3 regions of the Methylobacterium tardum genome follow, and region 2 is predicted to be linked to each of the others. Evidence: predicted binding sites of a transcription regulator. Region 2 holds the regulator's gene; each other region holds the start of a gene.
The links. Region 2 encodes HrcA, which represses chaperone genes, less so after heat shock. Its sites were predicted from a motif close to GTTAGCACTCNCNNNNNGNGAGTGCTAAC; they were not measured.
Positions count from the first base shown of each region.

Region 1 (10,392 bases), 930 kb from region 2:
GCTGGAAGCGGCGGGCGGCCCGCCCGAGAGCGTCGTCGCGAAGGTCGCCGAGGCCTCCGGCCTCAAGCCCGAGGACCTGACCTTCATCTTCGCGCCGACCCAGAGCCTCGCCGGCTCCACCCAGGTGGTGGCCCGCGTCCTCGAGGTCGCCCTTCACAAGGCCCACACGGTCGGCTTCGACCTGCACGCCATCGTGGACGGGATCGGCTCGGCGCCGCTGTCACCGCCGCACCCGGACTTCATCAAGGCGATGGGCCGCACCAACGACGCGATCATCTACGGCGGGCGGGTCCAGCTCTTCGTGGATGCCGACGACGCGGACGCCAAGCAGCTCGCCGAGCAGCTGCCTTCGGCGACCTCGAGCGACCACGGCGCGCCCTTCGCCGAGATCTTCGCGCGGGTGAACGGCGACTTCTACAAGATCGACGGCGCCCTGTTCTCGCCGGCCGAGGCGATCGTCACGTCGGTGCGCTCCGGCGCCACCTATCGCGGCGGCCGCCTGGAGCCGACGCTGGTCGACGCGTCCTTCGTCTGAGGGGCGACGCACCGGCACCTCCCCGTCATCCCGGGGCCGCGCAGCGGAACTCGGGATCCAGACACGCCGAGGTGCCAAGCTCTGGCGCTGTTGGCAGTTCTGGGTTCCGGGCTCGCCAGCGGCGCCCCGGAAGGACGGCGCGGCTGGTCGCCCGAGAAGCGGCTCGCTCGCGCAAGACAAGGCTTCCCATCCGTGGACCTCGAGCGGGCGGGAGACCGACCCCGCCTCGGGCTTGCTCCCGGCCCTCGGGCCCTGCCGTGAAGGCGGCTCTCTTCCGTGACGATCAGGACCCCCATGCGCATCGGGCTCGCGGCCGATAACGGCACCTGGCACAAGAACCGCCTGCTTGCGGCCCTGCGCGCGAGCGGCGTCGAGCCGGTGCTGTTCTCGCTGGCCGACGTGGCCGTGGTGACCGGCGGCAACGAGCCCCTGCGCGTGCCGGGCTTCCCCGACGCCCTGCCGGACGGCGTCCTGATGCGGACCATCGCGGGCGGCACCTTTGAGGCGACGACGATGCGGCTCGGCGTGCTGCACGCCCTGGTCGCGGCGGGTGTCACGGTCTGGAACGCGCCGACCGCGATCGAGCGCTCGGTCGACAAGGCGGCGACCTCGCTGCTGATCGACCGGGCCGGCCTGCCCACGCCGGCAACCTGGGTGTTCTCGAAGCGCGACGCGGCCGCCGACTTGGTCGCCGCCGAGGCGCGACCGGGCGCGCCGCTGGTCCTGAAGCCGCTGTTCGGCTCGCAAGGGGAGGGGCTCGCCCTGATCGAGCGCCCGGAGGACCTGCCCGACGAGGAGGCCGTGGCGCGGGTCTACTACCTCCAGCGCTACGTGCCGCGCCGGGACGGCTTGTGGCGCGACTACCGGGTGTTCGTCTGCGATGGCCGGGCGATCGCCGGCATGATCCGCGAGGGCGATGGCTGGATCACCAACGTCCACCGAGGCGGCCGGCCGCTACCCTGGGCGATGCCGCGCGCCGCCGCCGAACTGGCCGAAGCGGCCGCCGCCGCGGTCGGAGTCGATTATTCCGGCGTCGATCTCGCCGAGGACGGGGAGGGCGGGTTCTCGGTCCTCGAGGTCAACTCCATGCCGGCCTGGTCGGGGCTCCAGACCGTGTGCGAGACCGACATCGCCGCCGCGGTGGTGCGCGGCTTCCTCGCCGCGACCCGCGGCGCCAGCCGCCCCCGGCTCGTGGTGGCATGACCGGGCTCGACCCAGCGCTGATCGGCACGCTCTACCGGGCCGCCTGCCTCGCCGAGCTCGACGCCCTCAAGCCCGGCAACGTCCACGCCTACGCGGCCGGCCACCGCATGGAGGTGGCGGATTTCGTCACGAGCGCCGACGTCTCAGCGGGCGCCCTTGCCGAACAGGGCGCGCATGTCGGCGCCCGGATCCGCGGCGGCGTCGCCGCCACGATGGCGGCGGTGGGCCAGAACACCAATCTCGGCATTCTCCTCCTCTGCGCCCCGCTGGCCGCCGCCGCCGAGCGGGGCCAGACCGTCGCGTCGGTGCTCGGCAACCTCGACCGCGCGGATTCGGAGGCGGTCTTCGCGGCGATCCGCCTCGCCAATCCCGGCGGGCTCGGCCGCGCCGGCCGGCACGACGTCTCCGCCGCGGCGCCCGGCTCGCTCCTGGACGCGATGGCGGAGGCCGCCGACCGGGACCGCATCGCCCGGGCCTACGTGACCGGCTTCGCGGACGTGCCGGCGATCGGCCTCGCGGCCCTGGCCGCGGCCCGCGCCGAGGGCCTCGATCCCGCCTGGTGCACGACCGCCATCCACCTGGCTTACCTTTGCGCGGTGCCCGACAGCCATATCGCCCGCAAGCACGGCCCGGCCTCGGCCGAGGGCGTCCGCCGGGAGGCCGAGGCGGCCCTCGCCGGGCTCGATCTCGCCGGGCGGCCGGTCGACGCGCTGCTCGCCCTTGATGCCTCGTTGAAGGCGCGCGGTCTCAACCCGGGCACGAGCGCCGATTTCACGGTGGCGACGCTGTTCTGGGACGCGCTCGCGGCCGCCGGTGCGGCTCTGGCCTGAACCGCGCGCACGATCCGGTGTTTCCCGAATGGACGACTTAGAAATTCCTTCATGTCAGGGCCTTGCGCGGGTTGTGAGCCGCAGGGCCCCGCTGTAGGGTCCGCCGCGCTGTCCGGCCCAACCGGCTCGGCCCATCCGGCTCGGCCGGCATGGTCGGGCGCCGATAACAAGGATGGCTTCCCGGCCGCGGCACCGCCCGGCGCGCGGCTTTTTTCGGAATCCAGGGAGAGACACCGAATGGCGAAGATCACCAAGGTTCAGGTCGGCGAAGCGCTCGTCGGCGAAGGCAACGAGGTCGCCCACATCGACCTGATCATCGGACCGCGCGGTTCGCCGGCCGAGTCGGCCTTCTGCAACGGCCTCGTGAACAACAAGCACGGCTTCACCAGCCTGCTCGCGGTCATCGCGCCGAACCTGCCGTGCAAGCCGAACACCCTGATGTTCAACAAGGTCACCATCAACGACGCCCGTCAGGCCGTCCAGATGTTCGGCCCGGCCCAGCACGGTGTTGCCAAGGCCGTGCAGGACGCGGTGGCCGAGGGCATCATCCCGGCGGACGAGGCCGACGACCTGTACATCCTGGTCGGCGTGTTCATCCACTGGGAGGCGGCCGACGACGCCAAGATCCAGAAGTACAACTACGAGGCGACCAAGCTGTCGATCCAGCGCGCCGTCAACGGCGAGCCGAAGGCTTCGACGGTCACCGAGCAGCGCAACTCCGCGCAGCACCCCTTCGCCGCCAACGCTTAGATCGGGGACGGTCCTGGGCAGAGCGCGCCTCCGCCCGCACCGCGGGGCCTGATCCAGCGACTGGCTTCGATCTTTCTTGGCCGATAGGTAGGTCCTTGAACGGGACGGCGCGAGCCGTCCCGTTTTTTTGTGCGTCGCGTTCCGGCCATCGCGCGGTGCAGGACGTCATTGCAGGCGCACGGCATTCCTGGCCTTCTGAATTCCGGGTCGCTTCGCTGCGCGCCGCGACAGGTCATCCAGCCCCCGATTCACGTCGACACGTGTCTTCGACCCGCCCCGTTATTCCGGGGCCGCGCAGCGGAACCCGGGATCCAGACACGCCGCCGCGGCAAGGTTGGGCACCGCCAGCGGGTCTGGATTCCGGGCTCGCCTTCGGCGCCGCGGAATGACGGCGCGGGGTACCGCAGCGCCGCGAGCCGCGGACACTGCCTCGCCTAAGCGCTATCGGCCCTACGTGCGGATCGCGCCGCCGGCATGGCCCCAACGCAACCTCAGTGACCACGCGCGACGTTGACGTCCTGTGTGACGTCGCCGGACGCGGACGCCTCCTGCTTGGATTGGATCACGCCAATCACGTTCCCGTACTGATGCCGCGGACCGCCGCGGCAGACGTCATGCGGGCCGGCCACAACGTCGTCTTGACCATCGCCCTGCCGCGGCGGCGGGGAGCAGAATCCAACAGAAAAGGGGCCGCCTTTCGGCGACCCCCTTCCTTCGTCTCGACGGGTGACGTGGACTTAGAAGTCCATGCCGCCCATGCCGCCGCCCGGCATCGCCGGAGCAGGGCTGTCCTTCTTCGGCGCGTCGGCGACCATCGCCTCGGTGGTCACCAGCAGGCCGGCCACGGAAGCCGCATCCTGCAGGGCGGTGCGCACGACCTTGGCCGGGTCGGCGATGCCGGCCTGGATCATGTCGACGTACTCCTCGGTCTGGGCGTTGAAGCCGAAGGTCTCCGAGCCCGTGTTGTCGGTGATCTTGCCGACCACGATCGAGCCTTCCACGCCCGCGTTCTGGGCGATCTGGCGCAGCGGGGCCTCAAGGGCCTTCAGCACGATCTTGATGCCGGCCTGGACGTCCGGGATCTCGGACTTCAGAGCGGCGACCGCCTTCTTGGCGCGCAGCAGCGCGGTGCCGCCGCCCGGGACGATGCCTTCCTCGACCGCCGCGCGGGTGGCGTTGAGGGCGTCGTCGACGCGGTCCTTCTTCTCCTTGACCTCGACCTCGGTCGCGCCGCCGACGCGGATCACCGCGACGCCGCCCGCGAGCTTGGCCAGACGCTCCTGCAGCTTCTCACGGTCGTAGTCCGAGGTGGTCTCCTCGATCTGCGCCTTGATCTGCGCGATGCGGCCCTCGATGTCGGACTTCTCGCCGACGCCGTCGATGATCGTGGTGTTCTCCTTCTCGATGCGCACGCGCTTGGCGCGGCCGAGCATGGGGAGCGTCACGTTCTCGAGCTTGATGCCGAGATCCTCGGCGATCATCTGGCCCTTGGTCAGGATCGCGATGTCCTCGAGCATCGCCTTGCGGCGGTCACCGAAGCCCGGCGCCTTGACGGCCGCGACCTTCAGGCCGCCGCGGAGCTTGTTGACGACCAGCGTGGCCAGGGCCTCGCCCTCGATGTCCTCGGCGATGATCAGGAGCGGCTTGCCGGTCTGAACAACGGCCTCGAGCACCGGCAGCATGGCCTGGAGCGAGGAGAGCTTCTTCTCGTGGATGAGGATGTAGGGATCCTCGAGCTCGGCGACCATCTTCTCCGCGTTCGTGATGAAGTACGGGGAGAGGTAGCCGCGGTCGAACTGCATGCCCTCGGCGACGTCGAGCTCGGTCTCGGCCGTCTTGGCCTCCTCGACCGTGATGACGCCCTCGTTGCCCACCTTCTGCATGGCGTGGGCGATCATCTCGCCGATCTCCTTGTCGCCGTTGGCGGAGATCGTGCCGACCTGGGCGACCTCGTCGGAGGTCGAGACCTTCTTGGCTCGCGAGGTGATGTCCTTCACGGCGGCCTGCGTGGCGAGGTCGATGCCGCGCTTCAGGTCCATCGGGTTGATGCCGGCGGCGACGTACTTGGCGCCCTCGCGGACGATGGCCTGGGCCAGCACGGTCGCGGTGGTCGTGCCGTCACCCGCGATGTCGTTGGTCTTCGAGGCCACTTCGCGCACCATCTGGGCGCCCATGTTCTCGAACTTGTCGGCGAGCTCGATCTCCTTGGCGACCGTCACACCGTCCTTGGTGATGCGCGGGGCGCCGAAGCTCTTCTCGATCACGACGTTGCGGCCCTTCGGGCCCAGCGTCACCTTCACCGCGTCGGCGAGGATGTCGACGCCGCGCAGCATCTTATCGCGGGCGTCGGCGGAGAAACGAACGTCTTTCGCTGCCATGGTTTGCCTCTTGTCTGGTTGGGTTCTGCCCCAAGGCCTCAGGCGGCCTCAAAGGGCGGGGACGGGTGATCCGATCAGGCGGCGACGACGCCCATGATGTCGGATTCCTTCATGATCAGGAGGTCCTGACCGTCGATCTTGACCTCGGTGCCGGACCACTTGCCGAACAGGACGCGGTCGCCGGCCTTGACGTCGAGCGCGTTGACACGGCCGGACTCGTCGCGGGCGCCGGGACCGACGGCGACGACCTCGCCCTCCTGCGGCTTCTCCTTGGCGGTGTCCGGGATGATGATGCCGCCCTTGGTCTTCTCTTCGCCTTCGATGCGACGGACGACCACGCGGTCGTGCAGCGGACGGAACTTCATGAGCTGCCCTCTTGCTTCAGGTCTGGAGTTGGCGTTGATGCGGCCGGCGGGACCGCTTGCGAACTCGACTGTTAGCACTCTGTCTCGGCGAGTGCCAAAGACGGCCGCGAGATAGGCCCGGCCCGGTTCCGAGTCAAGGCTGTCGCACCCCCGCGCGAAGGTGCGATGACGCGCCGGCGGCTCTCATCCTTCCACATGGATAATGCGCTCTCATGCTGAGCCTGCACGGACCCGAAGGCCCGGTGGCGCTGCAACCCGGCAGCCCGATCGCGCGCAACACCGTGTGGCTCGACCTGAACGACCCGACGCCAGAGGAAGCCAAGGCCGTCGAGACCGCGACCGGCCTGCGCGTTCCGTCCCGGGCAGCGCTCTCGGAGGTCGAGACGTCGAGCCGCCTACGGAGGGTGAAGGGCGGGCTCTCGCTGTCGACGCCGATGATCACCTTCGAGCAGAGCGCGTCGCAGCTGAAGCCGCTGGGTTTCCTGCTGACCAAGGACCATCTCGTCACGATCCGTTTCCACGACCTGCGCGCCTTCGATTCCTCCGCGAAGCGCATCGCGGACGGCGACGGCAGCACGACCCCGAGCGAGATCTTCCTCGTCGTCCTGGAGGAGCTGGTCGACAGCCTCGCGGACGCCCTTGAGGACATGGCGTCGGAACTCGATTCCCTCTCGACCCGGATCTTCGACTTCGACGTCCGCGGCGCAGACCGCCGCCGGCTGGAGAGCCCGCCGCCCCGCCGCCGCGACCTTGCCCTGCGCCGGATCCTGCGCGGCATCAGCAACCGCGGGAAGGTGCTGGGCAAGATCCGCGCGAGCCTCCTCGGGCTGGAGCGGATCGTCCCGTTCGTGTCGGCCGCCTGCGATGGGCTCGGCCTGCCCGAGGATGGGCGCTTCGATACGATCCGACGAGACATCGAGTCCCTGGACGAGTTCGAGACCCGGCTCGCCGAGAACGTGCAATTCCTTCTCGACGCGGCTTTGGGCCTGATCAACATCGAGCAGAACAACGTCTTCCGGGTGCTGACGGTCGTCTCGGTGGTCGGTGTCCCGCCGACGCTGATCGCCTCGATGTACGGCATGAACTTCAAGCACATGCCGGAGCTGGAATGGACCTACGGCTATCCCTACGCGCTCGGCCTGATCCTGCTCAGCGCGATCGCGCCGGTGATTTATTTCCGTCTCCGCGGCTGGTTCTGATATTGGCAAATTAATTATAGTTGATATCGGATATTTATATATCATAGTTCCGTTTTAAATCCGATGAATTCCTGAAGCCATTTCATTGGATCGTATCGTTCGAAGCATTCAGCGATGGCGATATCGCATTTGGACATCGATTAGCGCATTTTTAACCGAGCGGAAGCTATAGAGCCGTCCGGAGGAACCGATTGTGACCATGTTCAAGCGAGCAACGTACAGCGAGGCTCAGGCCAAGATCGAGGCGCTCGACCGGTCCTTGGCCATCATCGAGTTCGCGCTGGACGGCCGCGTGCTGCATGCGAACGAAAACTTCCTGAAGGTGATGAAGTACGCGCTCGATGATGTCGTCGGCAAGCATCACCGCATCTTCGTTGATGACGCCTATGCCGCAACGGCCGAATACGCGGCGTTCTGGGACAGGCTGAAGGCCGGCCACTACGTGACCGGGGAATTTCCCCGGATCGACAAGGACGGTACCACGATCTGGCTCGAGGCGACCTACAACCCGATCCTCGACGCGAAGGGCCAGCCGGTGAAGGTGGTCAAGTTCGCCTCCGACATCTCGGCGAAGAAGAAGGAGATCACCCGGCTCCTGACGATGATCGACAATGTGCCGGTCGCGGTCATGACCGCCGACATGACCGACGATTTCAAGATCGATTACCTGAACGCCACGTCGCGCAAGACCCTGTCGGCGATCGAGCAGCACCTGCCCATCAAGGTCGACGCGATGCTCGGCAGTTCGTTCGACGTCTTCCACAAGAACCCGCACCACCAGCGCACCATGCTGGCCGATGCCAGCCGGCTGCCGCACACCACCAAGATCAAGGTCGGGCCGGAGACGCTCAACCTGCAGGTCACGGCGGTGAACGACGAGAAGGGCCGCTACCTCGGGCCGATGCTGACCTGGGCCGTCGTCACCGCGCAGGTGAACATGGAGACCGAGGTCAAGCGGGTCGCCGAGGCGGTCGGATCCGCGATCCAAGAGATGCAGAGTTCCGCCGAGGGGCTGATGCAATCGGCCGAATCCGCACGGCACAAGGCGTCGTCGGTGGCCGCCAATTCCGAGCAGATGAACGGCGCGATTCAGGAGATCTCCGGGCAGGTCGGCCGGGTCTCGGAGCGCGCGCAACAGATCGCCGTCCAGGCCGAGACCACCGACGCGACGATGCGGCAGCTCGCCGACAACGCCCGCAAGGTCGACGCCGTCGTCGGCATGATCAAGTCGATCGCCGACCAGACCAACCTGCTGGCGCTCAACGCCACGATCGAGGCAGCCCGCGCCGGAGCGGCGGGCCGGGGCTTCGCGGTGGTGGCCTCGGAGGTGAAGGCGCTGGCCGAGCAGACCGCCAAGGCCACCGGCGAGATCACCCAGCAGGTCTCGGCGATCCAGAGCGCCACGGGCGAGGCGGTCGGCGCCATCGAGATGATCACCGCGGCCGTGGGCGAGCTCTCGAAGCTCACGCTGTCGATGGCGAGCGCCGTGGAGGAGCAGGCGGTCTCGACCCACGAGATGGCCGGAAATATCGGCGGCGTCTCCGAGGCCGCCAACGCCACCGGTCAGCTCGCGCAATCGGTCCAGGGCATCGCCGAGAGCCTCGCCGGCCATTCGGCGAGCCTGTCGGAGAGCGTGATCCGGTTCATGAGGACGGCGTGAGCCGACCCGAGCGCGTCCCACGCGGGGCGCGCCGTAGCCATCCAGCGCGACGTCCGCTCAGTCCCGAGCGAGCTGCGCCCGACCGATCGCGAAGACCCGCCCGTCGCCGAGGAGGTGGGCGGTAAAACCCTTCGGGAACAGCCCTTCGATCGCCTTGTCGCGGACGTTCAGGCCGCCGGCATAGGCCCCGAAGGCCGGCATCACGAGGCGCGACCCGTCGGTGACGAAACAGCGGCGGCGCACCGCCCGACCGCGCATGGCGACCTTGCCGCAGGGATGCAGATGGCCGGCGATCTCACCGGTCACGGGCTCCGGGCTCGGCTCGTGGCGCAGGACGAGGCCGCCGATCGTCAGCGCGTCGGCGTAGCGACCGCCAACGCCCTCGCTGACCGCCGCGTCGTGGTTTCCGGCGATCCAGACCCAGTCGCGGCCTTCCTGCAGCGCCGCCACCATGGCACGGTCGCCCGGCTCCATCCGCTCGGGCCCGCGGGCATCGTGGAAGGAATCGCCGAGCGCCACCACGCGGGCGGGGTCGTGGCGCACCACGGCCTCGTGCAGGCAGGCCAGGGTCTCGCGGGTGTCGTAGGGCGGCAGGAACTGACCCGAGCGCGCCGCGTAGGACGAGCCCTTCTCCAAGTGGAGGTCGGACACGATCAGCGTCCGATGCTCCGGCAGCCAGAGGCCGCCGCAGAGATCGAGCACCAGGGTCTCGCCTGCCAACTGCAGGGTGGGGTGCTTATGAGTCTTCTCGAGTCTCAGGCCGGCCGCCAAGATCGCATCCTCGGAATCGTCGGGGGAGGGCGGATCGACGGTCAGGACAGAGCCTCTTGGAGAAGCTCCGCCTCGGCCTCGGCCAGGATCTCGTCGGCCCCCTCGCCGTAGATCCGCTCGCGCCCGATCTCGAGCATCACGGATACGGAGAGCGGCGAGACCCGGTCGAGAGACCTGTGGATGATTCGCCCCTGGATGCGCTCTAGCATCATGCCGAGGCGCCTCACGTCGAGGAGTCCGGTTGCCGCATCCTGCCGCGCGGCCCGCAGCAGGAGGTGGTCGGGCTGGTGCTTGCGCAGCACCTCGTAGATCAGGTCGGTCGAGATCGTGACCTGCCGGCCGGATTTCTTCTGGCCCGGATGGTGGCGCTCGATCAGCCCGGCGATGACGGCGCATTGCCGGAAGGTGCGCTTCATCATGGCCGATTCATCGAGCCACGCCTCGAGGTCGTCGCCGAGCATGTCGACCGCGAACAGGTCGCCGATGAAGTCCGGGTCGAGGGCGGCGCGTTCGGAGACGTCGCGAGTCGTCCAGATCGCGATGCCGTAATCGTTGGCCGCGAAGCCCAGTGGCCGAAGGCCGTCGCGCTCCAGCCGGCGGGTGAGCAGCATCCCGAGCGTCTGGTGCGCGAGACGCCCCTCGAACGGGAAGGCGGTGAGATAGTAGCGCTTGCCGCGCGGAAAAGTCTCGACCAGCAGGTC
Region 1 covers NZ_CP097484.1:2,864,891-2,875,282, reverse strand. Annotated here, with positions in the region: gene mch (methenyltetrahydromethanopterin cyclohydrolase) at 1-535, shown strand, start outside; gene M6G65_RS13660 (ATP-grasp domain-containing protein) at 830-1,738, shown strand; gene M6G65_RS13655 (triphosphoribosyl-dephospho-CoA synthase) at 1,735-2,568, shown strand; gene fae (5,6,7,8-tetrahydromethanopterin hydro-lyase) at 2,806-3,318, shown strand; gene groL (chaperonin GroEL) at 4,056-5,696, opposite strand; gene groES (co-chaperone GroES) at 5,771-6,061, opposite strand; gene M6G65_RS13635 (CorA family divalent cation transporter) at 6,274-7,260, shown strand; gene M6G65_RS13630 (methyl-accepting chemotaxis protein) at 7,460-8,920, shown strand; gene pdeM (ligase-associated DNA damage response endonuclease PdeM) at 8,978-9,691, opposite strand; partial or broken gene M6G65_RS13620 (ligase-associated DNA damage response DEXH box helicase) at 9,733-10,392, opposite strand, start outside.
Region 1: groES (co-chaperone GroES) is a predicted target of HrcA. The motif match lies at 6,132-6,160, and genes of this name have one in related genera.

Region 2 (10,392 bases):
GGAGGTTCAGGCGGAGGCCGACCGGATTCTCAAGCATCCGCTGACCGGTCTCGAACTCGGCGGATCGTATGTGTGCCGGGGCCAGAACCACGATCTGGACGCCAAGCTCAGCGAGCACGCCTTCGCGAACGCGGCCGACATCATGGGCTTCACCTTCGCGGGGCGCGCCAGCATCCCGGTCAAGACGATGGCGGAGGGTTCGGACGACGCGCAGTTCCTCGCCGCCGTTCGCGGCAAGGCGTGCGGGTTCTTCCGGACGGTCCTGGGACCCGGCACCAACGCGGCCCACGCCAACCACTTCCACCTCGGCGAGCGCGAGCGGAACGGGGGCCACCGGCTCTGTGAATAAGGATTCGTGGAACGTTCCCGCCGGCTCAGCGCTTTTGCGACCGGAGCGCACCCGCTCCCGGAGAATGCGACGTCGATGATCCCGACACCTTGGCGGCCGGTCTGCGCGGCTCTCCTGGCGAGCTGCCTCGTCGTGCAGGTGGCGGATGCCCGGCCGGGCAAGAAAGCCCCCAAGGAGGATCAGGCCCCTGCCCTTACCGCGGATGCGATCAACACCGCGACCCTGGCGCCGCAGGGCGGCAGCCAGGCCGACGGGGGCAAAGCCGCGAAGAAGTCCGGCACGGCACGCAAGTCCAAGGCGACCGACGACAAGGCCGATCCCCTGATCGTGAAGGCCCAGGTGCTGCTGGACCGGGCCCGTTTCTATCCCGGCGCGATCGACGGCCGGAAGGGCGAGAATTACCAGCACGCGCTCTCGGCCTTCGCCGTGGCGCAGGGTCTGCCCGCCACTCAGGATCTGACGCCGGAGGTCTGGGACAAGCTCCAGGCCACGAGCGACAAGCCGGCGGTAACCGATTACACGCTGACCGATGCCGACGCCGCGGGACCCTACGTCGACAAGATCCCGCCGAAGATGGAAGAGCAGGCCGATCTCAAGGAACTCGGCTACACCAATCCGCGCGAGATGCTGGCGGAGCGCTTCCACATGAGCCGCGACCTCGTCAGCGCGCTCAACCCCGGCAAGCCCCTCGACAAGGCCGGAACGAGCATCGTGGTTGCAGCGGTCGACCCGATGAACCTGGATAAGCCCAAGGGCAAGGACCTTCCGCAGGAGCCCAAGGTCGAGCGGATCGAGGTGGACAAGACCAATCGGGATGTCCGCGCGCTCGGGGCGGACGGTAAGCTGCTCGCCTACTATCCCGCCTCGATCGGCAGCACGGAAAAGCCTGCCCCGAGCGGCGACACCAAGGTGAAGGGCGTGGCGTTCGATCCCGACTATACCTACAACCCGAAATACGCGTTCAAGGGTGTGAAAGCGCAGCACAAATTCACGATCCAATCGGGGCCGAACAACCCGGTCGGGGTCGTGTGGATCGATCTCGCGATTCCGAGCTACGGCATTCATGGGACGCCCGAGCCCGAGAAGGTCGGCAAAACCGAATCCCATGGCTGCATCCGGCTCACGAACTGGAACGCCCGCGACCTCGCAACGCACGTCGCACGGGGCGCGAAGGTGACATTCAAGGACGATTGAGCGTCGGTCTTCATCCGTGGAATGGGATCGTTTCAGGGCGATGCGGTCAAAAATGTATCATCGGTTAACATAGGTTCCCCGAAAGGCTTCGATAGGGCCCACGGGCGCTTGACACATTACGCATTACGGGCGACGCCACAGGCTACCTCGTGGATCGTCTCGTCGAAGCTGCCTCGGTCTTATCCGGCGCAGCGCAGGCGGTGCGCCGGCGAGTTCAACCGCACGGCAAGACTCCCGGCGACGGGGGCGTTCGAAGGGAAGACGGCCCGGCGTGACTGCTGACTCCAACGATGACGTTCTGAACGGCATTCGCGTCCTCGTCGCCGAGGATGAAGCGGCGATCTCGATGCTGCTCGAGGACATGCTCCTCGATTTCGGCTGCGCCGTCGTCGGCCCTGCGGCACGCCTGTCCTCCGCATTGGAGATGGCGTCCCAGGAGACTTTCGAGGTCGCCATCCTCGACGTGAACGTGGCGGGTGAGCCGATCTACCCGGTGGCCGAGGCGATCGCGAAGCGCGATCTGCCGCTCGTCTTCTCCACGGGCTATGGCGGCGCCGGTATCCGCGAGCCCTTCCGCGATCGGCCGGTCGTGCAGAAGCCCTTCAGCCAGGCCGACCTGAAGCGCACGCTGATCGGCGCGATCCGGGCCGCCCGCGCCTGACGGGTCGGCCATCATCAGGTTGGGTTCGTCATTCCCAGGCCGCCGCAGCGGAATCGGGAAGCCAATCCGCTTACGCGACAAGACCCAGCACCGGTTGTGACCCTAGACTTCAAGATCGGCTTCGACGTCGCGGAATGACGGATCGCGGGCGCCCGAGGACATCGGCCGCCGCCTGCTGAAGCGCGCTCCGGAGCCGTTGCGTCATAGACCCTCGATCGTGAACGCGTCGGCGATATGCGCCGGCCATTCCCGAGTGCCGACGAACACGGCATCGGCCCGGAAGGTCATCCCCGCACACCACGTGTTCCGGCCGATCCAGGCGCGGACAGCGCGCGAGAAGCGGCGCCGCTTGGCCGCGTCGATCGCTTCTCGGGCGTCGTCGCGCCGAGACCGCGCCTTCACCTCCACGAACGCGATGGTGTTCCAGCGTTGGACGATCAGATCGATCTCGCCCCCTGCGAAGCTGACGCGCCGGCCGATCGGCCGGTACCCTTGAGCATCAGGGCCGCCAGCGCGATCCATTCGGCGCGATGGCCGCGCCGGTACGCGGCGCGGCGCCGGTCAGCGTGGTCGGGCAGAACCCCGTTCATCCCTCGCCTCGTGCGAGCGCGAGCGCCCGGTTATAGACCTGCCGCCGCGGCTGCCCGGTTTCGTCGGCCACCAAGCTCGCCGCATCCTTGATCGAGTGGCGCTCGAGCGCCGTCCTCAGCAGCGCGTCGAGCGCGGCATCGCCCTCGACCGTCCGCTCCGGCGTGGTCGCGGCGCCGATGATGACGACGATCTCACCCTTCGGAGGACCATCCTGGGCGAAGCGATCGCTCAGCGAGCCGAGCGTATCGCGCCGGACGGTCTCGTAGAGCTTCGTCAACTCGCGGGTGACCGCCGCCGGGCGGTCCGGCCCGAGGACCGCAGCGGCATCAGCCAGCATCTCGGGCAGGCGGTGTGGCGACTCGAACAGGACCAGCGTCCCCGGCACCTGGACCAGCGCCTCCAACCGGTTGCGACGTGCCCCGGCCTTCTGGGGCAGGAAACCCTCGAAGAAGAAGCGGTCGGTCGGCAGGCCCGCCGCCACGAGGGCCGTCATCACCGCCGACGGCCCCGGCACGGGCGTGATCGGAATGCCGGCCTCGATCGCGGCCTGAACCAGCTTGTAGCCGGGATCCGAGACCAGGGGCGTGCCCGCATCGGACACGAGGGCGAGCGCCTCCCCTGCCTTGAGGCGGGTGACCATCCGCTCGCGCACCGCGTCGTTCGAATGCTCGTGGTAGGCCAGAAGCGGCGTGGTGATGCCGTAATGGGCGAGCAGCGTGCGGGTCACGCGCGTATCCTCGGCGAGCACGGCATCCGCGGCCGCGAGGGTGGCCAGGGCGCGGATCGTGATGTCGCGCAGGTTGCCGATCGGAGTCGCCACGATGTGCAGGCCCGGCGACAGCTGTTCGGCCTCGCTCGCCAGCCCGAAGGCCGTGAAGGTGTTGGTGCGTGGACGATCGGTCCCGGGCTTCTGCAAAGGGGTTCTCGTCGGGGCGGCGGGCCCCGGGGCATCGAATCGGCGGGTCATCATCGGCGATCTTGTCACACTGCCCGCTTCTCGTCGCGGCAGGACGACGGGATCGGGGGCAAGTCTTCGTCCGCGCGTTTACATTTTCAGGGCCGGCCTTCAGATTCCCGACGCCTGCCCTGAGGAGTCCGCGCCATGGCGCGTCCGACACGCGCGCGGGACCGTCTCGTGCGTGTCACCGCTCTGACCGCTGCGCTGTGCGCCGCCCTGCTGCCGCTCGGCGGTTGTCTCGGGACCGACGCTGTCCGTCGCCGGCCGATCCCGCAGGCCGACTTGTCGCCGCCCGCCGATCTGCCTCAGGCGCCTGCTGCGGCCGTCCCGGCAACGCTGGCCACGCCGGCTGCCTTCGCGGGGCAGCGGATCGGAACCGGCACCGTCAAGGTCGCGCTGGTCCTGCCGCTCAACGGTCAGGGCGCTTCTGTGGGAAACGCCCTGCGCAATGCGGCGCAGCTCGCCTACGACGAGGCCCAGCAGCCGGACCTGACCATCCTGGTCGAGGACGACCGGGGCACCCCGGACGGCGCCCGCGACGCGACGCAGGACGCGCTGCGGCAGGGCGCCGAGATCGTGCTGGGCCCGCTCTTCGCCGGCAACGTGCAGACCGCCGCCAACGTGGCAAAGACGGCCGGCAAGCCGGTGATCGGCTTCTCGACGGACGCGACGGTGGCGACCCGGGGGTCTACCTCCTGAGCTTCCTTCCGCAGCCGGAGGTCGATCGCGTCGCCGAGGACTCGGTCGCGGGCGGGAAACGCTCCTTCGCGGCCCTGATCCCCGAAACCGCCTACGGCAACGCCGTCGAGGCGGAGTTCCGGGAGGTCGTCGCCCGCCGGGGCGCCCGCGTCGCCGCGGTCGAACGCTATCCGGCCGGAGCGCCCGGCCCCGCAGTCGAGCGGCTGGCGCGGGTGATCACGGGCCCGGCCGCCACCGCGGACGCGCTGTTCATACCCGAAACCGCCGAGGCCATGCCGGCCGTCGCGGCCGCCCTCACGAAGGCGGGCTTCTCGCCGGGTCGGGTCCGTCCGATCGGAACGGCCCTCTGGAACGAGCCGGGCCTGTTCGCCCTGCCGGCTCTCCAGGGCGGGCGCTTCGCCTCGCCGGACCGCAGCGGGTTCTCGAGTTTCAGCGGCCGCTATCAGGCGCGCTTCGGCAGCGTTCCGCCGCGCGTTGCCTCGCTCGCCTACGACGCGGTAACGCTCGCCGCCGCCCTGGCGCGCCAGTACGGCTCGCAGCGCTTTGCCGAGACGACGCTCACCAGCGGATCCGGCTTCGCCGGGGTCGACGGCACATTCCGCTTCCGCCCGGACGGTCAGAGCGAGCGCGCGCTGGCGGTCTACGAGATCCGCAACAACGCCGCGCCTGTCGTGAGCCCGGCGCCGCGCGTGCTCGCCAAGCCGGGGATCTGATCAGGTCGCGAGTTCCGCCACCAGGGCGTTGAGCACGGGCGCACCGCGGGCGGTCGCGGCGATACGGCCACCGGGCCGCCATTCCAGCAACCCGTCGCCCACCAGCATCCCGATCCGGTTGCCGTTGAGCGGGCGGCCCTTCAGCGCGGCGTAGCGGGCGGGGTCGATCCCCTCGGCGAGCCGCAGGCCCATCACCAGGAACTCGTCAGCCTGATCCTCAGACGACAGCGTCTCTGTTTCGGCGACACCGTGGCCGTCGCGCTCGACCTTCTCGCGCCACGCCTCCGGCGACCGCTCGGTGACGGTGCCGATCCGCCCGTGCTCCGTGACCAGCCGCCCGTGGGCGCCTGGGCCGATGCCGGCATATTCGCCGTAGCGCCAGTAGAGCAGGTTGTGGCGCGATTCCGCGCCCGGTCGGGCATGGTTCGAGATCTCGTAGGCCGGCAGGCCGGCTTTGGCGCAGAGGTCCTGCGTCACGTCGTAAAGGGCGCGGCCGGTCTCGTCGTCCGGGGTCACCAGCTTGCCGGTGGCCGCGAGGCCGTGAAACGGCGTGCCCGGCTCGATGGTCAGCTGATAGAGGCTCAGATGCTCGGCCGCCCGCGCCAGAGCTTCGCCCAACTCGGACCGCCACGCGGCCGGCGTCTGGCCGGGGCGGGCGTAGATCAGGTCGAAGGACGTGCGCGCGAAGACCGCCTGGGCGACCTCGATCGCGGCCAGTGCCTGCGCCACGTCGTGGAGACGGCCGAGCGTCCGCAGGGACGCGTCGTCCAGCGCCTGCACGCCGAGCGAGACGCGGTTGATGCCGGCCGCGCGGTAGCCGCGGAAGCGGCCGGCCTCGACGCTCGACGGGTTCGCCTCCAGGGTAATCTCGGCGTCGGGCGCTACGCTCCAGTGGGCTGCCACGGCCTCAAGCAGGCCGGCGACCGTCGCGGGCTGCATCAGCGAGGGCGTCCCGCCGCCGAGGAAGATGCTGGTGACTTTGCGCCCCGGCGTGCGGGCGGCGTTGTGGGCGATCTCGGCCCGGAACGCGTCGAGGAAGCGCGGCTCGTCCACGCCCGCGTGGCGGACATGGCTGTTGAAGTCGCAATACGGGCACTTCGCCGCGCAGAAGGGCCAGTGCAGGTAGATCCCGAAACCCGCGTCGCGGGTCGGGTGGTCCGGGCCGATTGGTGTCATGATTGCCGGGATGTGAGCGCGCGCGGCCCGTTTGGCAATCAGGACGCAGGCGCGAGGCACGCCCGGCTGAGATCGATGAAGGCCCGCGCCCGGTGCGAGAGACCCGCGCCCTTCTGCCAATCGACGCCGTGCTTCTCGTCCGCGGTCATCTCGCCGAACGTGCGCTCATGCCCGTCGGGCCGGAAGATCGGGTCGTAGCCGAACCCGGCCGAGCCCCGCGCCGCGACGAGTTCGCCGAACACACGGCCCTCGAACAGCTCCGTGTGGCCGTCCGGCCAGGCGAGCACCAGAGCCGAGACGAAATGCGCCCGGCGCTCCGCCGCGCCGCGCCGGTCCAGCTCGGCGAAGATCCGCGCCATGGCGCCGGTGAAGTCCTTGGTCGGTCCGGCCCAGCGGGCCGAGAAGATGCCCGGCGCCCCGTCGAGGGCGTCCACACACAGGCCGGAATCGTCCGCGAAGGCCGGCAGTCCGGTGGCGTCGGCGGCGGCCTTCGCTTTGATGGCGGCGTTCTCGGCGAACATCGTGCCGGTCTCCTCCGGCTCCGGCAGGCCGAGCTCACCGGCCGAAACGGCCTCGATTCCGAACGGCGCCAGCAGCTCGCGCATCTCGGCGAGCTTGCCGGCATTGTGGGTGGCGATGGCCACCTTTCCGGTCAGCCGCCGGCTCACGCGATCGCCTCCTTCTGAAGCGCGACCAGCCGGTCGGTGCCGGCGCGGGCGAGCCGCAGCAGCTCGAGGAGCTGATCCTGCGAGAACGGCTCCATCTCGGCGGTGCCCTGCACCTCGGCGATGCCGCCCCGGCCGGTGAGCACGAAGTTGGCGTCGGTCTCGGCCACCGAATCCTCGGCGTAGTCGAGGTCGAGGACCGGCGTGCCCTTGTACAGGCCGCACGACACGGCTGCGACGTGGTCGCGCAGCGGATCGACCGAGATGATCGAGCGCGCCCGCATCCAGGCGAAGCAATCGTGCAGCGCCACCCAGGCGCCGGTGATGGCGGCGGTCCGGGTGCCGCCATCGGCCTGGATCACGTCGCAATCGACCGTGACCTGCCGCTCGCCGAGCGCCGGCAGGTTGGTCACGGCGCGCAGCGACCGGCCGATCAGGCGCTGGATCTCCTGCGTCCGGCCCGACGGTTTGCCGGAACCGACCTCGCGGCGGGTGCGTTCGTGCGTCGCACGCGGGAGCATGGCGTATTCGGCCGTGACCCAGCCCTTGCCCGAGCCGCGCAGCCACGGGGGCCCACGCTCCTCCAGAGAGGCGGTGCAGAGCACCCGGGTGTTGCCGAAGCTGACGAGGCAGGAGCCCTCGGCGTAGCGCGACACAGCGCGCTCCAGGCTCACGGGCCGCAACTCGTCGGCGGCACGCTTGGAAGGCCGCATCGCGGGCCCCTTCTATGGTGAGAAGTCGAGGGCCGGGCTCTTAGGCCGCCGCGCCACCGCGAGCAAGCATCGCCGTATGGATTGATCCGCGCGTGTTGGACGGACATGATCGGATTACAGGATGACCGCGTGACAGACCCCCACCCTCGATTTCCGAACAGCCAGCCCATGCAGGCGCTTGCCGCACTCAACGAGCGAGCGCGCGAGATCTTCCGGCAGATCGTCGAGAGCTACCTCACGACGGGCGAGCCGGTGGGATCGCGCAACCTCGCCCGTATCCTGCCGATGGCCCTGTCGCCGGCTTCGATCCGCAACGTGATGGCGGATCTGGAGCATTCCGGCCTGATCTTCGCGCCGCACACCTCGGCCGGGCGCCTGCCGACCGAGTTGGGCTTGCGGTTCTTCGTCGACGCGATGCTCGAACTCGGCGATGTCAGCCAGGACGAGCAGCGGCGCATCGAGGCGCAGATGCGGGCCGCCGCTTCGGGCCACACCTTCGAGTCGGCGCTGGCCGAAGCCTCGACCATGCTGTCGGGCGTCTCGCGCGGGGCCGGCGTGGTGCTGACCACAAAGGCCAACGTCAACCTGAAGCATATCGAGTTCGTCCGCCTCGATCCGGCCCGCGCCCTCGTCATCCTGGTCTCGGATGACGGCTCAGTGGAGAACCGGCTGGTGGATCTGCCCCCCGGGCTGCCGGCGGGCGCGCTCCAGGAGGCCACCAACTACCTCAACGCGCGGCTCCAGGGCCGGACCCTCGGATCGCTGCGCGCCGAGATCGAGGCCGGCCGGAAGGCGATGAAGCGGGAGCTCGACGCGCTGACGGAGCGCCTGGTCGATGCCGGGCTCGCCACGCCGGTCGGCCCGACGGAGGCGCGTCAGCTCATCGTGCGCGGACAGGCCAACCTGCTGGACGACCTGCGCGCGGTTGAGGATCTCGAGCGTATCCGCCTGCTGTTCAACGATCTGGAGACCCAGAAGGACGTCATCGATCTTCTGGCCCGGGCCGAGGGCGGCGAGGGCGTGCGCATCTTCATCGGCTCCGAGAACAAGCTGTTCTCGCTCTCCGGCTCGTCGCTGATCGCGGCGCCGTTCCGCGACGGGTCGCAGCAGATCGTCGGCGTCGTCGGTGTCATCGGCCCGACGCGGCTGAACTACGCGCGCATCGTGCCGATGGTCGACTACACCGCGCGGGTCGTTTCCAAGCTGCTCGACGGGGGGCGGTGAGACGCGCCGGGCAGGCTGAGACCCGCCCGGCGCCGATCACGCGAACGGTGCCGACGTTCAGGCCGGGATCACGTCCACGATCTCGTAGGTATCGGGATCGATGATCACGATGTCGTCGCGCACGAGGATGAACTCGTAGCCTTCGTATTCCGGCACGAGCGAGATGATCGCCGGCGGGAGTCGGTGCAGGGTGACCGAACGCGGGATCGCGGTACCCACGGATAATCCGAACGCGACGTCGCGCAGCGGCGACACGCCGAGGCGTGTGATCGAGCTGCGGAACTCGGTGCGCTGCCGCGTGTCGAGACGGTTCACCGCCCCGCGGGCCGACCCGCCGCCGCGGACCCCCTCACGGGCGCCCTCGCGGCCGCCGCGCTCGCCGGCCGCGCCCCGCCCGCCCTGGTTCGGACCGGCCGCATCGCGATTGCCGCGTTCACCCGCGGGACCTGTGTCGCGACCGCCGCGCTCCGCGGCGCCCGGGGCACCGCCGGGCCCGGTGCGGTCGCCGGCGCCGTTACGCTCGCCCGCACCGCCTTGACGCCCCGGCCCCTCGGCACCGCGGCCAGCTGGGCCACCCGGCTCAGCACCGCGCGCCCCGCCTTCGGCTCCGCCGCGCGGGCCGCTCTCGGCTCCGCCGGCGCCGCCGCGAACGCCCCCGCCGCCCGCACCGCCGCTTGGTCCGGCGCCGCCCGCACCGCCACCGCCCGCCGCAGGGCCACCAGCCGCGCCACCGGCTCCGCCACCGCCGGGACCGCCGCCCGCGCCGCCACCCCCGGGACCACCCTGTGCAAACGCGGTGGCCGCTCCGGCGACGACGATCACGGCCGCTACCGTGTCTCTCAGAATCCGCTTCATGGCCTCTCCTCCTGGCGATGACGGAGCGCCCTCGACGCCCGCGCCGGCCCGCAACGAGCCCCCGGGCCAAACCGTTCCGCGGCGTCCTCGACGCGGGGACCACCGTTGGCGGCGATGTCATCCGCCCTGTCATCCCGGAGCCGAGCAGCGGAGCCTGAAATCCTGCCCGTCGGGCGCGGCACGAGATTCTCGGACGATGCAGGCGCCGTGCTCTGGGACACCCGCAAGATGATGACACTGACTGCGACGGGTCGTGGCTAAGTCCCATCACGGACTTGCGATCACGGTCATCACCTGTAACGTCGCGTCCTACGAAGAAGAGCGCGGCTTGTCGCCGGCTGAAAAATTGATCGACGGAGACGCCATGTCCGCCTCGAGAGACGATACGATCGGTATCGCACCAGGCGCCCACGACGACGCAGCCGACCGGAAGCGCCGCATCTGGGCGATCGTGGGCTCGTCGTCGGGCAACCTCGCCGAGTGGTACGACTTCTACTGCTACGCGTTCTTCGCCCTCTACTTCGCGCCAGCCTTCTTCCCGAAGGGCGACTCCACCAGCCAGCTGCTCCAGACCGCCGGCATCTTCGCGGTCGG
Region 2 covers NZ_CP097484.1:3,791,219-3,801,610, forward strand. Annotated here, with positions in the region: gene M6G65_RS18045 (extensin family protein) at 1-349, shown strand, start outside; gene M6G65_RS18050 (L,D-transpeptidase family protein) at 425-1,543, shown strand; gene M6G65_RS18055 (response regulator) at 1,815-2,204, shown strand; partial or broken gene M6G65_RS18060 (YraN family protein) at 2,406-2,794, opposite strand; gene rsmI (16S rRNA (cytidine(1402)-2'-O)-methyltransferase) at 2,791-3,762, opposite strand; partial or broken gene M6G65_RS18070 (penicillin-binding protein activator) at 3,898-5,165, shown strand; gene hemW (radical SAM family heme chaperone HemW) at 5,166-6,341, opposite strand; gene rdgB (RdgB/HAM1 family non-canonical purine NTP pyrophosphatase) at 6,380-7,009, opposite strand; gene rph (ribonuclease PH) at 7,006-7,719, opposite strand; gene hrcA (heat-inducible transcriptional repressor HrcA) at 7,888-8,943, shown strand; gene M6G65_RS33775 (DUF1236 domain-containing protein) at 9,001-9,258, opposite strand; gene M6G65_RS33780 (hypothetical protein) at 9,255-9,734, opposite strand; gene M6G65_RS18100 (MFS family transporter) at 10,163-10,392, shown strand, end outside.

Region 3 (10,392 bases), 650 kb from region 2:
TCCACCGACGGGCGAGAACCGGTATGCCCGCGATCACGGTACCAGCCCTGTCGAGAAGCCGGTCCCACCGCCCTGGGGACCCTGGGGCATTCAGCTCGCCGCGAACTTCTCGAAGGCGCTCGCCCTGCGGAGCTTCTCACAAGCGCAGGCAACCTACGCCAAGGTCATTGGGCAGGCGCGCCCGATGATCATCGGCACGCGAATGCGCAGCCGTGGGACACAAGCGTTCTACCGGATCCGCATACCGGCTCAGAACCGGGAGCAAGCTGATGCGCTATGCGCTAAAATTCACACCGTCGGTGGTGCCTGCCTCGTTCTGAAGACCTGAGTGCCCGGTTTTTGTTTAGCGTTTAGCGTATTAGAATGATCCGACTCGTTGTGGTGACTAGCTAATGGCTGAGCCGAGTTATCCTTCAAATAGGGCAGCGCTATTATTTCTCATGTCGGAGCTGCTGGCATCCCGCGCTTAACATTCTATTTGTTCCTTGCACTGATCGATCCTGCCGTCGTAAGTTTCATCGCGGCCTATGCCGTAATGGTTCATGGTGCCACCTCGAAGAGCGTGTGACCTGATGCCTACTGTTTTCCTCGATTGTGACGGAGTGCTCGCCGACTTCGATGCCGGCGCCCAGCAAGCTTTCGGCATGACACCGAAGGACTTTGAGCGCCGCTTCGGCTTGCGGCGTTTCTGGAGCAGGCTGGCTTCACTCGGCGACTTCTTCGGGGAGCTCCCGCTGCTACCCGACGCCATGGAGCTCTACGAGACTGTGCGTCACCTGCAACCGATCATCCTTACAGGTCTACCGAGGGGAGATGGGCTGAGCCGCAGAAGCGTCGCTGGGCAGAGAAGCACTTCCCGGGTGTCGAGGTGATCACCACGACCGCCGCGCTGAAGCGGGAGCATTGCCATCCAGGTGATGCCTTGGTGGACGATCGCGAAAAGTACCGTCACCTGTGGGAACAAGCTGGCGGCATCTTCATCCATCATCGCGACGCGGCCTCTTCGATCCGAGAGCTCCGCGCGCACGCCTTTTGTAAAGAATGAGCCAGACATCTGCTGCTCGCTTGCTAGACAAAGATCGAGCGTGCGCCATATGATCGAGGAACGTCATCAGCGCGAATTGCGCCGCTAAGCGTACGATTTTCAGGATTTTTACACACATGAAGCGCCGCAGCGCGCGACCGTTCACGGTCGAAGTCAAGCACACCCGTACATCCCGTGGCTCGCTATCCGATGCCACCGCACGTTCCCGCAAGAGCAATGATCTTTGGCAGGGTTTGCCACTGGTCGCGAATGATAAGCTCGCTGAGGTGAAGCCGGTCCAGCCGGTGTCGGTAGCTTCTCCCGAAGCTGCGCAGCTCGAGGCACCCGCTCGTCGTGTTCTGCCCAGCCTGGTGCCCACGTTTGCCATGCCGGTTGAGCCCGAAGTCCAGGCAGTTCGTGAGGCACCAGCGCCGGAGCGCCTGCCGCGCGTCCGCCGTGTCAAATCGCTGGCCGAGCCCGTGCAGAAATCAGCAGCGAGGGTTAGCGCCAGGCGAGGACCACTCGCTGAGCCAGCGGTTCAGCCGCGGGTTAAACCTGCTGCCGTTCCTGCCGCGATCACAGCGCCGGTCATGACGGCTCAGCCTGCTGTGGCCCAAGCGCGTACGGGAAGACGCGGTCAGCAGGGCGAAACTCTGCGTGCTGGTGAGCGCTGGAAGCGGCGGCTTCCGCGGGTTCTCTGGTGACCTAGCCCCGCGTTGGCTGCCGCACGCTGATGATCACGACGGCTGACCTTTGCTTGCGTCTCGCCACCGCGGTGCTCGTCGGCGGTCTGGTCGGCATCAACCGTGAGGCGCGCGCCAAAGCTGTCGGCGTGCGCACTCTTGGGCTCGTCGGCCTCGGCGCAGCCTTGGTCACGCTGTCCGGCTCCGGCTTCTCAGGTGAGATGGACGCCAATGCCAGCCGCGCCCTTCAGGGGCTGATCACCGGCATCGGGTTCCTGGGTGCAGGCGTGATCGTAAAGGGCGCGAGAGAAGAGCAGGTACACGGTCTGACCACGGCAGCGGCTATCTGGGTCACGGCAGCGCTTGGCGTGGTCTGCGGGCTCGGTGCTTACCTCCCTCTGGTGATCAGCCTCGTGCTGATGGCGTTGCTCCTGAGATTGGGCGGCTACATCGGCGACGCCGTGCATGGCTGGTGGCGCAGGGCGGATGGCGCAGAAGCCGAACGTCGGAAGAAGTCCCGCGGCCCTCGATAGCTCAGAAGCTCCGAGCATGCCTCAGCCGATTGTTCGTTCAACGCACGAAGGCGAAAACCACAACGGCGCCTGCTTCCCGGGCTGGCTAAACGATGCCTTCTGATCGCAAATGCGACTACGCCAACTCAGTGTCTGACTCATTCGGTGCGGCATCGCATGCCGCACAGGCACGGTGCAGGAGGGTGTGCAACCTCTCTGGCATGGTGTCGGGGCTTGGCAGATCGAGCTGCTTCAATCCATGCGCGATACCCTGCAGCAGAGCATCAATGCCGTCATCGCAGCCGCAGGTGTAGAGGTCCTTGAGTTCACGCATGACAAATGCTCCCGGTCAGCAGCTCCTTTCACGGGTGCATCTGGCCGAACTGTCTTGTGGCGGTAGACAGCTTAGATGGTGCCACCGGCTGTAGATTGAAATGGATAGCAGCCATGCGGTCGGACGTGTCCGCGCGCACATCGGATTACGGGTGTTGAGCAGTCTATCTGGACGCGAACAGCGCCGTAAGCCCCTAGACTTGGGTACCGTCCCGAATCTTAAGCGCCCTGAAGGTGCTGTCCGAGGAAGCGTGCCACGCGCGCGGCGGCATCGAGCTGTGCTGGTCCCGTAAGCCCATGCCCTTGACCTTCGTAGATCCGGATCTCGTGCGCCACGCTCTGCTCCTGAAGCAGCCGCTCCAGCGCTCGTGCGTGGGAGACCGGCACGATCGCATCTGCACTGCCATGCAGGATTAGCGTTGGCGGCAGGCGTGGCCGCTCACGCGCGAGTTCGTCCGGTAGCGGACCGAAATAGTCGATGATCGCCCGCACGCGAGGCTCAGCTGCCGCTACGGTGAAAGCCAGAGCTGCTCCTAGCGAGATCCCAACGATGCCGAGCCTCTGCGCATCGGTGCCAGGCTGATCCGCCAGCCAGGCGACTGCATCGCGCACCGTCTCCGCCCAGAGCGGAAAATCCTGCCGCAGCCGCGAGTAGGCGACGCGCCGGTCTCCGGTCCGGTCGAGGTAGTGCACGAAGGCGACGTGGTAGCCAGACGCCGCCAGAGTGCGCGCGGCCAGACGGTAGCCTTCGGCATAGATCAGACCATCCGCGCCATGCAGAAGCAGAAGGGCTGGCTTCGCCGTTCCTGCTCGTGCGCCCTCCCCAGAGCCACTGAGAGCTGTAAACCACTCCACCGCGATCTGCCGCCCATCGCTCGTAAAATGCTGCATGCCTGGATCGGTGTTCTCGCTTGGCGCTGGACGACACGGTGGTAGGGCTCGGGCCGATGCGACCACTCTCGGCTTAAGCATGTGAACGGGAGGCCAGTTCGCACTCGGGAATGCGGCAGGTCGTGCATCCGCCTTTGGCGGCAGCACCGCGCGGGTGGATGGCCGAGACGACATCGGAACTCGTACTCTGATGCAGCCAAGCCGAATCGCTGGACCTTGAAGCTTAGCCGATACGCTCCCCATTCCAGCAGCTCATACGGTGCGTAGATCGGTGCATTGGGATGAGAGCGGAGTTCACCAGAACCTACATCGTCCTTCCCTTCGAGCGTGCTGGCACGATGGTCGGGGCGCGGCAGGCGCTCGTGTTCGATGATCCCGGCGCGGCACGGTTCTATGCCGAGGCTCTCGGTCAGCGCACGACCGGCGTCGCGATCCTAGAGCGCACGATCGACGCGGAGACCGGCGAGGAGAACGACCGCCTAGTGGCCTCGGGCGGCGCTGTTCCCCCGTTCACACCAGGCGCTGTGCAGTGGACCATGCGCCTGCACTGAACGCGGGGCGCGTTGCTGCCGCAGGCGACAGGCCTCCGGTCTACGTCAGTGCAGGTGAAACTCGCTGCCGACGGCCCTGAGTTCTGCGGGTTTGATCAAGCGACTGTGGGCCACCTTCACCGAGTGCAGCGGCCCATCGAGGGCCGACTGCCAGAACGCGAGAAAACGTTTCAACTCGGGAAACGCCGGAAACAGATCGTGCTGTTGCCAGATGAAGGTCTGCAGCAGATGCGGATGGTCGGGCAGGTGGTACAGGATCTCGGCTGTCGTCAGGCTGTAGCCTTCCAGCTGACGACGGAAGGCTGTCGAAACGCTCATGGCGGTACCTCCTGCACTCATCTCGAGAGAGACTCGGGATGAAGCAATAAGGTTGCCGGCTCAGCTGTTAACGACGCGGAAATCGCGAACAAATTCAGTCCTTTAGCACTCACCCGCAGCAGTTGCTGCCAAATTTGCACTCCGCTTCTAGCACTCTCGCTAGGTGAGTGCTAAATCTCGGATGCGATTCCGGGGCGCGGCTTCATTGTAGATTGTAGCGCGGCCTGAACGTGGCCAGGCAGCCCGTCTGGGGGTCTGGCGAACTTCTCGATCTGTAGCACTCAGTCTGGAGGAAGCTCATGAAGTTCCGTCCGCTGCACGACCGCGTGGTCGTCCGTCGCATCGAAGGCGAAGAGAAGACCAAGGGCGGCATCATCATCCCGGACACCGCCAAGGAGAAGCCGCAGGAGGGCGAGGTCGTCGCCGTCGGTCCCGGCGCCCGCGACGAGTCCGGCCGTGTCAACGCGCTCGACGTCAAGGCCGGCGACCGCGTCCTATTCGGCAAGTGGTCCGGCACCGAGGTCAAGATCGACGGTCAGGACCTCCTGATCATGAAGGAATCCGACATCATGGGCGTCGTCGAGGCTTCCGAGTCGTTCAAGCAAGCCGCCTAAGATCAGGGGCCTATCCCAAAAGTCATGTCTATTAAGGAGTGACAAGTAATGGCAGCGAAAGACGTTCGTTTCTCCGCCGACGCCCGCGATAAGATGCTGCGCGGCGTCGACATCCTCGCCGACGCGGTGAAGGTGACGCTGGGCCCGAAGGGCCGCAACGTCGTGATCGAGAAGAGCTTCGGCGCCCCGCGCATCACCAAGGACGGTGTGACGGTCGCCAAGGAGATCGAGCTCGCCGACAAGTTCGAGAACATGGGCGCCCAGATGGTGCGCGAAGTGGCCTCGAAGACCAACGACATCGCGGGTGACGGCACGACCACCGCGACCGTGCTGGCCCAGGCCATCGTCCGCGAGGGCGCCAAGTACGTCGCCGCCGGCATCAACCCGATGGACCTGAAGCGCGGCATCGACCTCGCCACGCAGGCCGCCGTGAAGGACATCACCTCGCGAGCCAAGAAGGTCTCGACCTCCGACGAGGTCGCCCAGGTCGGCACGATCTCCGCCAACGGCGACAAGGAGATCGGCGAGATGATCGCCCACGCCATGCAGAAGGTGGGCAACGAGGGCGTCATCACGGTCGAGGAGGCCAAGACGGCCGAGACCGAGCTCGACGTCGTCGAGGGCATGCAGTTCGACCGCGGCTACCTCTCCCCGTACTTCATCACGAACGCGGAGAAGATGGTCGCCGAGCTCGAGGATCCCTACATCCTCATCCACGAGAAGAAGCTCTCCTCGCTCCAGGCCATGCTGCCGGTGCTCGAGGCCGTTGTTCAGACCGGCAAGCCGCTCCTGATCATCGCCGAGGACATCGAGGGCGAGGCCCTGGCCACGCTGGTCGTCAACAAGCTCCGCGGCGGCCTGAAGGTCGCGGCCGTCAAGGCGCCGGGCTTCGGTGACCGCCGCAAGGCGATGCTCGAGGACATCGCGATCCTGACCAAGGGCCAGATGATCGCCGAGGATCTCGGCATCAAGCTCGAGAACGTGACGCTCCCCATGCTCGGCCGCGCCAAGCGCGTGCGCATCGAGAAGGAGAACACCACGATCATCGACGGCGTCGGCGAGAAGTCCGACATCGAGGGCCGCATCGCGCAGATCAAGGCGCAGATCGAGGAGACCACCTCGGACTACGACCGTGAGAAGCTGCAGGAGCGTCTGGCCAAGCTCGCGGGCGGCGTCGCGGTGATCCGCGTCGGCGGCGCGACCGAGGTCGAGGTCAAGGAGAAGAAGGACCGCGTCGGCGACGCCCTCAACGCCACCCGCGCGGCGGTCGAGGAAGGCATCGTCCCGGGCGGCGGCACCGCGCTGCTGCGCGCCAAGAAGGCGGTCGCCGCTCTGAAGTCCGAGATCCCGGACGTCCAGGCCGGCATCAAGATCGTGCTGAAGGCCCTTGAGGCCCCGCTGCGCCAGATCGCCCAGAACGCGGGCGTGGAAGGCTCGATCGTGGTCGGCAAGATCACCGACAACACGGGCTCGGAGACCTTCGGCTTCAACGCCCAGACCGAGGAGTACGTCGACATGATCCAGGCCGGCATCGTCGACCCGGCCAAGGTCGTGCGCACCGCCCTGCAGGATGCGGCTTCCGTGGCCGGCCTGCTGGTGACCACCGAGGCGATGGTCGCCGACGCGCCGAAGAAGGACAGCCCTGCTCCGGCGATGCCGGGCGGCGGCATGGGTGGTATGGGCGGCATGGACTTCTGAGCCTGGCTTGCTCAGGACGAGAACAGGAGGGGCCGCCGCGAGGCGGCCCTTTTTTGTTGACGAGCATCCAGGACAATACGCGCGAACGGCGGCCAGGCTGCGGCAGGGACATCCTAGGAGGCCCCGCGGCTAAAGAACGGCGGACACGGACGAACGCTCCGGCGACGGTTGGTTGAGGGCGCTCAGGTGACCCGCAAGAGCCTCCTTGCCGCAATCCGCGAGCCCGTGTTTTGTTGGCATGGGCGGATGCGCGGAGGTGGCGCAATCGCGCTCGCGGCCTCTGACCGCGAGTATGAGCGACGACAACCCATTCCCGCTCGGAATGTCCGGTCGCAGTGACCCCGCGCAGGGAGCCAACCGTCCGCCTAAGCCGGTGTGATCACGGCCCGTCACTCGCTGTCCCGCTTCGGATGTAGCTGTCAGAGAGTTTCCGACGTGGCCTGCGGCACTCGACGGCGGGCTGGATCGACGCCATTGCTGGGCCAGGGCGTTTGGATAGACAGCCCGCAAGCTGCTGCGCCGAAGCGACGGCGTCAGCCTCAACCCCGTCCACCAAACCTACCATGGGCTGAGTCGCCTCGGATGTCAGACCTGTCTTCCTCCGATCTGTCCCCCTTCCGCGACCTACTCGGGGAGGGCGGTCTCATCACCGATGCCGGCAGCCTGATCCGCTACACCCATGATCAGCGCGCCCTGATGCAAGGGCAGACCCCAGGCGTCCTGCGACCACGCTCGACCGAGGAGGTCCGGGAGATTGTTCGCCGGCCGCGCGCCTCGGCTTCGGCCTCGTGCCTCAGGGCGGCAATACCAGCTACGTCGGTGGCGCCACGCCGGAGCCCGGTCGCGGTCAGCTCGTTGTGGCTCTTGAGCGAATGAATCAGGTCCGCTCGGTCGACCCGATGGGTTTTACGCTCGCCTGCGACGCTGGCACGATCCTCGCCGACGCACAGGCTGCTGCCGAGGCAAGCGGCTGTCTGCTGCCTCTCAGTCTGGGTGCCGAGGGTAGCTGCCGCCTCGGCGGCAACGTCGGCACCAACGCCGGCGGGCTGCAGGTGCTGCGCTATGGCATGACGCGCGACCTCGTGCTCGGACTGGAGGTCGTGCTGCCGGACGGATCGCTGTTTTCCGACATGCGGACGCTGCGCAAGAACAACATCGGCTACGACCTGAAGCAGCTCTTCATCGGCGCCGAGGGTACGCTCGGCATCGTCACGGGCGTGGTACTCAAGCTTTGGCCCGCGCAGACACGGCGCGCCACCGCCTGGATGCAACTCACGGCAGGCGCGCCGATCCCGGAGATTGCCGCTCTGGTCCGAAGAGAGACCGCAGACCTCGCCTCAACCTTCGAGCTCATCTCGGCATCATCACTGGAGCTCGTCGCCGACATGCGCGGCGCCGAACTCGGGCTTGCAGCCGGCCCAGGCGGCGCAGTGCTGCTCGAACTCTCCGCGTCCTCGCAGCGCATCCCGCTCGGCGACATCCTTCTGGGCACCCTGGAAGCGCTGATCGAAGCTGGCCATGTCGAGGATGCAGTGCTCGCTCAGTCGGAGCGGCAGCGACGCGAGATGTGGCTCATCCGCGAGACAATCCCGGAGGCAGAAAAGCACGCGGGCGGATCGGTGAAGCTCGACATCGCCGTTCCAACCTCCGCCGTCTCCGCCTTCCTGACCCGGGCAGGTGCGGTGGTGGAGGTGCAGGCTCCGGGCACGCGTTTGTCGTTCTACGGCCATGTCGGTGACGGCAACATCCACTTCAACCTCATGGTGCCGCCGGGCCGCGACCGGATCGGCTTCACGGGGGAAGTTGAGGAGGGCGTCGCTCATGCCGTCTACGCTGTAGCCATCGACCTCGGCGGGAGTTTCAGCGCTGAGTACGGGATCGGCCGATTCAAGCGCGACTTGCTGAGCCGCTATGGCGATCCGACCCGCCTGGCCCTGCTCGGCGCTCTCAAGCAGGCCATTGATCCGCAGGGATTGATGAATGCGGGGGCGATGATTTGACCGGCAGGGCGAAGCCGGCCTGGCAGTTCAGCTAGCGTGGCGAGAGCGCAAGGACACCGGTCGCGAGCTGAACCGGGGTGACGGATTGCCGACGCGCCGCGGCTCGGTCGGAACCTGAGACGAGCAGCAGAACCGGTCTCAGAATGGCATTACGAAAGATAGAGGTCGGGGAAACACAGCAGCACGGCGCGTCCGCTTCTGGCGTTTGCATCTCGGAAGCTGCCATTCCGCTTCCGGCCAAATCCCGTCGCACCTCATCGCCAGCGCACGCAAGACCAGACATTCCGGCCTCGCGCGCATTCCGGTCACTCATGAGATGGTTGAAGCTTGCATTAAGCAAAAACACGATAGGATGAGCTAGTATCTGACGTGCGTCGATCATCGTCGACCAATGGCGCAACCGCCAGAATGCAGACTTATTGAATTCAAAATATACATCTCAATTTCCAATACAAACTTATCGAGAGAGGTCCGCAGAGCATTTATCGCCGCCTGAAAGGACTCGCTTGAGTGGCAGCGATCGGCGGAAATTCTAAAAATTGAACGTGCCTCCGGACCGAGATCGCTATGAAGCGTCGCACGACATGCGAACCGTCCAACACGCATTGGATTGATGTCGACGCATACTCGCGTATCTTACGAAGTGACGGGCTCCATTTAAGAGGGCGCTTACGGAGGAGACGGACATGCATCCCGAATGGTCACGAAGATCATTGTTGACGTCCGGCTTAGGAGTCGGTGTGGCCTACACACTGACAGGTCGATCCGCACGCGCGCAGACTTACCCCGTGCGCCCAATACGCTTCGTCGTCGGCTATGCCCCGGGGGGCGCGACCGACGTGCTCGCACGACTTATCGCGGAGCCGCTCGGTCGGCGCCTTGGCCAGCAGGTTCTCGTCGAAAACCGACCAGGAGCTGGCAACAATATCGGCACCGATGTGGTCGTCCGGTCCGAGCCGGACGGCCATACCATCTTGCTTGTCAATCCCGCCAACGGCATTAACGACAGTCTGTACAAAAAGCTCAGTTTTAACTTCCAACGCGACATCGCGCCAGTGGCGGGGATCATGCTGTCTCCAAACATTATGGAGATTAATCCAAAACTCCCAATCACAACCGTAAAAGAGTTTATTGATTACTGCAAGGCCAGCCCGGACAAGGTGAACATGGCTTCAAGCGGAATTGGTACGTCTCTACACATGTCGGGTGAGCTGTTCAAAGCGATGACTGGCGTCCAGATGGTGCATGTGCCCTACCGCGGGGCCGGTCCGGCCATCATCGATATCATCGCGGGCCACGCCGACGTCATGTTTGACAATATGCCGTCTTCGATCGGCCACGTACGCGGGGGCACTCTGCGCGCCCTTGCGGTGACGACTGCCGAACGCTCGCCGGCACTGCCCGACGTGCCGACCGTGTCCGAGACGGTGCCAGGGTACGAAGCGAGCGCGTGGTTCGGAATCGGCGCGCCGCGCAAGACTCCACCGGCTTTGATCGCGCGCCTCAACAAAGAAATTAATGACATCCTGGCCGATCCCGTGATGGAGAAGAAACTCACTGATCTCGGTGGAACGCCATTGCGGGTGTCGCCGGAGGCATTCGGCGCATTGATTGCCGTGGAGATCGAGAAGTGGCGCAAGATCGTCGCATTCTCCGGCGCGACGGTCGACTGATCGGGCGCCCGCCAAGGGACGCCACCGAGGCAGCCTAACCTCCGGAAGTCTTGATCATCTCGGCAGTTGGCGCATGTCGGTCATCGCTTCCGTCT
Region 3 covers NZ_CP097484.1:3,137,818-3,148,209, forward strand. Annotated here, with positions in the region: gene M6G65_RS15025 (lytic transglycosylase domain-containing protein) at 1-328, shown strand, start outside; partial or broken gene M6G65_RS33750 (hypothetical protein) at 573-1,045, shown strand; gene M6G65_RS15035 (MgtC/SapB family protein) at 1,782-2,240, shown strand; gene M6G65_RS15040 (hypothetical protein) at 2,356-2,553, opposite strand; gene M6G65_RS15045 (dienelactone hydrolase family protein) at 2,772-3,443, opposite strand; gene M6G65_RS15050 (hypothetical protein) at 3,725-3,994, shown strand; gene M6G65_RS15055 (usg protein) at 4,040-4,312, opposite strand; gene groES (co-chaperone GroES) at 4,612-4,926, shown strand; gene groL (chaperonin GroEL) at 4,975-6,624, shown strand; gene M6G65_RS15070 (FAD-binding oxidoreductase) at 7,413-8,624, shown strand; gene M6G65_RS15075 (Bug family tripartite tricarboxylate transporter substrate binding protein) at 9,311-10,297, shown strand; gene M6G65_RS15080 (tripartite tricarboxylate transporter permease) at 10,332-10,392, opposite strand, start outside.
Region 3: groES (co-chaperone GroES) is a predicted target of HrcA. The motif match lies at 4,459-4,487, and genes of this name have one in related genera.